DNA from 3 places in the Bacillus sp. AFS031507 genome. Region 1 is predicted to be linked to each of the others. Evidence: predicted binding sites of a transcription regulator. Region 1 holds the regulator's gene; each other region holds the start of a gene.

Region 1 (2,280 bases):
ACCTAATGACAAGGCAAAAGGTCTACTCTTCTTGTGATTCAATGTATTCCTGGAATCTTCTATGAACCGTGGCTTTAGAAATGTTATAGCCAAAACCTCTAAGTGTAGCAGCTATTTCTGAAAAAATTAATCCATTTTTTCTTAATCGGACAATTTCTCCAATTGGAACCTCAATTTTCTCGCGTCCAGAGGATTCTCCGAGATTTTTTAAGTTTTTTTCTGGTTTATATCCATTCTTGACTGCTCGCTTCATTCCACGTTTGATTTTTGCATTATGTAGTTTTCGTTGGTACTCTTCAACCATACTTACGATGTTCAAAACCATGGAATCCGATTCTGAAAGCTGTAATTCTCCACTATGGGAGATACTATAAAGTTTAATATTTTCTTTTAATATGCAATGCAAGAGTGCAATTTTGGCGTTACCTCTACCGAGTCGTGTTTCATCCTGAATTAAGATGGCTTGTACCTGCTTATCTCTAATTCGTTCTAATAATTGAAAAATCCCCTCACGATTGAAATCATAACCACTAGCCTTTTCTTTAATTACCCTATCAATCTCAAAGTGATAGGTGTTAGCTAGTTGCGTTAATTCCTCTTCCTGGCGCTTTAACGAAGATTCTTGTGTTTCCTTATTTGTGCTGACACGGCAGTATATAATTGCTTTCATAAAAATTCCTTTCTATTCACTAACGGCGCTAGCAAATTCATTCGTAGATGAGACTTCTTTACTCACCGGAATGATAATTTCGTCACCAGGAAAAATTTGATCATCATCTAATTCATTATGCTTTTTTATCCAAGCAACAAATTCCTTGTTTGATAATGAATGTTGACCCGAGAATTGATCAGAGATTTCCCATAGTGAATCTCCTTCTGAGATTGTAACCTTTAAATAATCATCTTGCGCGTTCGAATGATGTTGGAATGATAATATGATTGAAAGTGAACAACTTAAAATAATAAGAGTAATAGCATAGGAGTATTTGTTCCATAATTTTTTCATAAATAACACCTCTATAAGAATGTATGTTCGATTTGATATTTTCATTATAAATCGAACGTTTGTTTGTTGTCAACCATATTTTCGAACTTATGTTTGTATAAAAAATGCGAACATGTTATAATAAAGTCAACATTAACCAGGCGAGGTGGATTTTATCATGGCTAAAATATCAAAGAGGCAGCAAGATATCTTAGACTTCATTAAAAGTGAGGTTAAGAGTAAAGGATATCCCCCTTCAGTAAGGGAAATTGGAGAAGCGGTTGGACTCGCATCCAGCTCTACTGTTCACGGACATCTAGCAAGATTGGAAAGTAAAGGACTTATTAGACGAGATCCTACAAAACCAAGAGCAATTGAAATATTAGAAGCAGATGTTTCTGCACATATACCAAGAAATACAGTTGTCAATGTTCCAGTGGTTGGGAAAGTAACGGCAGGACTCCCAATTACAGCGATTGAAAATGTGGAAGAGTATTTTCCACTTCCAGAAAGTCTTGCACCTGCAGATGAACAAGTGTTCATGTTAGAAATCATGGGTGAGAGTATGATAGAAGCTGGGATCCTAGACGGGGATTATGTAATTGTGAAACAGCAGCCAAACGCTAATAACGGGGATATTGTTGTAGCAATGACCGAGGAAGATGAAGCCACCTGTAAAAGATTTTTCAAGGAAAAAGATTACATACGCCTGCAGCCGGAAAATTCTACAATGGACCCTATTATATTAAGGAATGTTTCGATTTTAGGTAAAGTTATTGGGGTTTACCGACATATTCATTAAGTTTAAGAGAGTTGGCATATACGTGCCGACTCTTTTTTTGTTGTGCAAATTAACCTCAAGCTGAAGGAATTACAGAAGCCGGGGTAGAGTGGGTCTACGTGACCTTTCTAGATGAATTCCTACGAGTTGGGGCACGTAGAGGCGGCCTACGTGACCGTTCCAGATGAATTCCAACGAGTTGGGGCACCTAGAGACGGACTACGTCACCTTTCCGGAAGAATTCCTACGAGTTGGGGCACCTAGAGACGGACTACGTCACCTTTCCGGAAAAATTCCTACGAGTTGGGGCACGTAGAGGCGGTCTACGTGACCGTTCCAGAAGAATTCCTACGAGTTGGGGCACGTAGAGGCGGCCTACGTGACCGTTACACAACAATTTCACAGAGTTGGGGCACGTAGAGGCGGCCTACGTGACCGTTCCAAAGAAATAACAATGAGGTCGTTTCCTGTTGTCTCTATGACAGAAGAGCTGCATTATTCAAACTAAAAAGGA
Region 2 (2,280 bases), on a different contig from region 1:
ATTTAGTTTTGCATAACTTCATTATTCTGTTGATTGTGATTACTCTTTTTAATGGATTAGGGACTCCTGCCATGCCGCAAATCTACGCCTCTGCACAGGTATCCGCAAATGCAAGCCAAAATGATGATAAGACATTTGCGATGTCTACATTACGTTCCCTTGTATCTCTCGGATTCCTAATAGGACCATTAGTTGGTACATTTATTTTGGGGGCACTTGGATACAAGGGACTTTTTCTTGGGACATCCGCCATCTATCTATCGATCACATCTCTTGTCTTCCTGTTTCTGCAAAAACGAAAATCTGTTCAACGCAATGACAGGAAGATCAAAAGTATAGGCACCTTTTCACTTAAAAGCAGGCAAATCATGCTTCCGTTTATCTCCTTTATCTTTCTTTTTGCAGTCAATGCTATTAATGGAATTAACACGCCGTTGTTTATTGTAAATGAACTCCGTGGTACGCATACGGATGTCGCTTTAGTCGTGAGTATTTCTGCTGGTTTGGAAATTCCCATTATGCTTTTATTAGGTGCCCTGGGCAGAAACATATCGAACCATTCCTTAATTATGTTCGGTTGTTTTGTAGCTCTTATCTATTATACTTTCTTAAGTATATCGACCCAATCCTGGCAACTTATTGCAGCACAGCTTCTACAGGCAACGTATGTAGCGATTGTCATGGGCAATGGACTAAGCTATTTCACTAACTTATTACCTGGTTCACCGGGGATGTCCACAACGATTTATTACAACGGGTCCATCATTGGAAGGCTAGTGGGAAATATGGGTGGCGGTATGATTGCTCAGTTTATAGGATTTCGTCATGTTTATTGGGCGTGTCTCGCAATTGTGATTTTCTCGTTGTTTATCTTATGGAGAACCAAACCTCATGAGGAAGTCGAAATAACAACAGGACACACTGGGTCTGCGTAAGTAATTATATTTTTTAATTTTAAAAGGAAGTTAATAGTTGTCATTGATAAAATTGTTGCTTTAATACAATTATTATTAAAACAATTAGTAGGAACAAGAAGGAAGAATAGTAAGGAGGATTTACCTGCTGATTATGTTGCGAAATAAACAAGTATCAACTAATGATTTTAAATTTAGGACCTAAATTGGTCCTATTTATTTTTGTGTATCTACAGAACATTTGTTCGTATATAATGATTACGAGGTGAGTTATATGGCGATACGAGACCGCGGTAAAAAGAAATGGCAGTTTGCGTTTGGAATGCCGGAGTTAATTAAGGCACAGCGAGATCTATGGACCGACCAAGAGCGAATTATAAAGCCAATGATTGATGAATACGAGAAGGAAGAGTTTGACCGACGTATCTGCTATGCGATGGAGTACAACCTGTCGATAAAGATAACGATATGGTCTAACGGCTTTACATCAGATATAACCGGTCGCATTCATAACGTTGATCCCATATCGTACCAACTTCGGATTGAACTACTGGGAGGCGAGTTTCGGCGGATTAATTTCGAGGATGTTATAGGAGTGTCAGTCGTTGATTAAATGTGGCTCAAATTATCAAACTATATTGAAACCCTTTTCTGGAAAAATTCGTATAAAAATAAAGCAGATATGAAAAGGGGATGTCTTTCTCAGAACTGGCTGCGATAAAAGGGCAGTCTTTTTGTTAATATGCTAACGGGACAGAATAGTTGTTGAACAAGAAAAACTACCTCGATATTATCAGATTTGAGAAAAAGGATGAAACAAAGGGGGCAAGAAGATGAAAAAAGCAATAAAATGGATTATATTAATCATTGGAGCTTTATTTGGAGCAGTAGCATGGAATTCCAATGAAAAAGATAAAAGCGCCTAAATTGGCGCTATGTCAATCCAGCTTTTATCAGGAACGGGAATCTTTGGACCTTTATCAACAACAAGGAAAAACAAATCACAACCACTGGGAGAGTCGATTGAGATTTATGAAGGTAGTTTATGAATCTCGCCTACAAAAATGTAATTGTTTAATTTATTCTTAACTGTCGTCATTTGGGTGGAAACATCGAATTTACGACCTTAATTAAATCACTTTTAGATGGTTTATAATTGGTACTGTTACCAATCAACTTTACGTTGTACTGGATATTATCGATTAACAAGATTAATTCATATCCCTCCGGTAATTCCCCGATAAAACCTTTGTAGCCTTTTTGAAGTTTTGTTGGTTTATACATGTTTCCTTTTGGCAAAATGATTTCGCCTGCCGTTGGCTCTGCTTGTATTTTCACTACACAGGGCGTTTTCACATTCTTATAA
Region 3 (2,280 bases), on a different contig from region 1:
TAGCCGTTCCAGCAGCCGTATATGAAACCGCGCGCAACAAGGAACCTGAACCAAAGCGTCTGCGAACCGTATCCACCACATAGCCGAGCTCTCGCCTCTTATATGCACCCATGTCGAAAAGATCAAGCTGCAGCTCACGGTCATCAACAATATTACTGATGGCAATCGAAATCTGTCGTACCGTCTTCCCGGTGTAATGCTCATGAAATAATTCCAGACACACACGGTAAAGTTCCATCGTCACATTCGTTGGCTGGCCAATGCTTCTAGAGCGATGAAAACCGCCGCCAAATTCATCCTGGCTGTAGCCGACTCCGAGACTTATCGTTCTCCCTGCTTTTCGATGCGTCCTTGCCCGCCTTGCTACTTCCTCACACATTTCTAAAATGACCGTCTTAATTTCCGCTTCCTCTTTATAGTCCCTTAACAGAATTTGACTTTTTCCAAAGCTGATTTGTCCTTGGATAAGCGGTGCACCCAAATCAGAAAGGTCAACTCCCCAGGCATGATGATAAAGCTGGTTTCCCATGATACCAAATTTCTTTTCCAGCTTTTCTAAATCATAACGGGCTAGCTGACCGACAGTAAAAATGCCCATCCCATTTAATGTTTTTTCGACACGTCTGCCGATCCCCCACATTTCCCTGAGCGGTGACACATTCCAGAGCTTTGTCTGAACATCTTCATATGTCCACTCGGCCACTCCGCTTTTCTTGGCATCAAGATCAAGACATAGCTTTGCCAGTAACATGTTAGGGCCAATTCCAACGGCACACGGCAGTTGAAACTCCCGCTCAATATCATCCCTTATTTTTTTGGCAATCGTGTGAGCATCCCCCCACAAATGAATGGCACCATCGACTTTAATAAAGCTTTCATCGACGCTATAGACATGAATCGCTTCTTTTGGAACATAGCGGTTAAAGACACGAGAAATTTCGGTAGCAATCCGCAAATACGTTGCCATTTTTGGCTCAACAATTTGAATCCTGGGGTCTTGTGGAATCTCAAACATCCGGGAACCCGTTTTGATGCCAAATTCTTTTTTCATACGCGGCGAAGCAGCAAGGACGATACTTCCCTGCCGCTCTTTTTGACCAACCACCGCTAAATAACACTCCATAGGGTCAAGGCCCCACATAACAGCTGAACAGCTGGCATAAAAGCTCTTCATGTCCACACATAAAATTTTATTTTGCGGCAGTGCGCTGTAATCCACCATGGCATTCCCTCACAATCAGAATATCGAACATTCGTTCCTTTTTATTATATTCATTATCATAAGCGAATATGTGTTCGTGTTCAATGGAAATTTTTTGACACCGTTCTTTTATGGAAGTCGAGGAAAACATAGTATAATGGATAGTGAGGTGCATGTTTATGGATAAAAAATTGGTGGCTAAGATGATCAAAAATTGTTTTAAACAGTATTATGAGACGGGGACAATGCCTATTGGAGACAACGATTTGGAGAAGCTAAGCAATCAAATCCTTCAAACGAAAGCAGAGGAACCAACTGCAGATTTATACGAGATTGTGAATGATACGGTATATGAGTATTTAGCAGAGTGATACAAAAAAACCGCACTAGTGAAAAATTCACAGTGCGGTCGTGATGGACCAAACTTTCTTGATTAATTGTTGGAGAAACCAATATGTTCAATACTATTCTGAAAAATTTTCTTTTCGTGATATCAGTGCCAAGACAAAGAGTATGGTTATGATTACCTTTGAAATAAATCGGCAAAAATTTCCATTCAACCGTTAAATAGAGAGGCCGTCCAACGTAGTTCTTCTTCAATAAACTTAAATATGAGGTTGTCAATGATTCAGTTTATGAGTTTTTAACAGGATGACAGCAAAAAACAAAAAGCCTCTAAAAAAGAGGCCTAATTAACTTATAAACTATTTCTGATTAAATGCACGCTTGCCAAGGCGCTCAAACAGCCGCGGGAAGAGGACGTACACAACGCTTCCCATATTCATCCAGCGCGGCAAATTAATCTCCCTTGTTTTCGTCAGCATGCTGTCAACGATCTTCTGAGCGACGTACTCGGGCTTGAGCATAAATCTCTGCACATTTTTAACATACGTGCCTTGTTCATCGGCTATATTAAAAAAATCAGTGGCAATTGGCCCAGGGTTCACCGAAGTCACTTGTACATTATAATCGGAAAGCTCCATTCGCAGTGAGTTTGTGTATCCAAGCACGGCATGCTTAGAGGCTGAATATACACTCGATTTGGGCGTGGCAATCTTACCAGCCTGTGAAGCAATATT

Evidence for each region. Region 1 encodes LexA, which represses DNA repair genes until DNA is damaged. Its sites were predicted from a motif close to CGAACATATGTTCG; they were not measured.
Region 2: COE25_RS23660 (YolD-like family protein) is a predicted target of LexA. The motif match lies at 1,149-1,162, and genes of this name have one in related genera.
Region 3: COE25_RS04680 (Y-family DNA polymerase) is a predicted target of LexA. The motif match lies at 1,286-1,299, and genes of this name have one in related genera.

The regions. Positions count from the first base shown of each region.
Region 1 covers NZ_NUOW01000013.1:15,487-17,766, forward strand. The annotation lists gene COE25_RS12750 (YneB family resolvase-like protein) at 23-670, opposite strand; gene yneA (cell division suppressor protein YneA) at 683-1,006, opposite strand; gene lexA (transcriptional repressor LexA) at 1,164-1,787, shown strand.
Region 2 covers NZ_NUOW01000029.1:3,960-6,239, forward strand. The annotation lists gene COE25_RS23655 (sugar efflux transporter) at 1-935, shown strand, start outside; gene COE25_RS23660 (YolD-like family protein) at 1,189-1,527, shown strand; gene COE25_RS23665 (hypothetical protein) at 2,010-2,280, opposite strand, start outside.
Region 3 covers NZ_NUOW01000003.1:168,211-170,490, reverse strand. The annotation lists gene COE25_RS04680 (Y-family DNA polymerase) at 1-1,222, opposite strand, end outside; gene COE25_RS04675 (YqzH family protein) at 1,381-1,572, shown strand; gene COE25_RS04670 (SDR family NAD(P)-dependent oxidoreductase) at 1,906-2,280, opposite strand, start outside.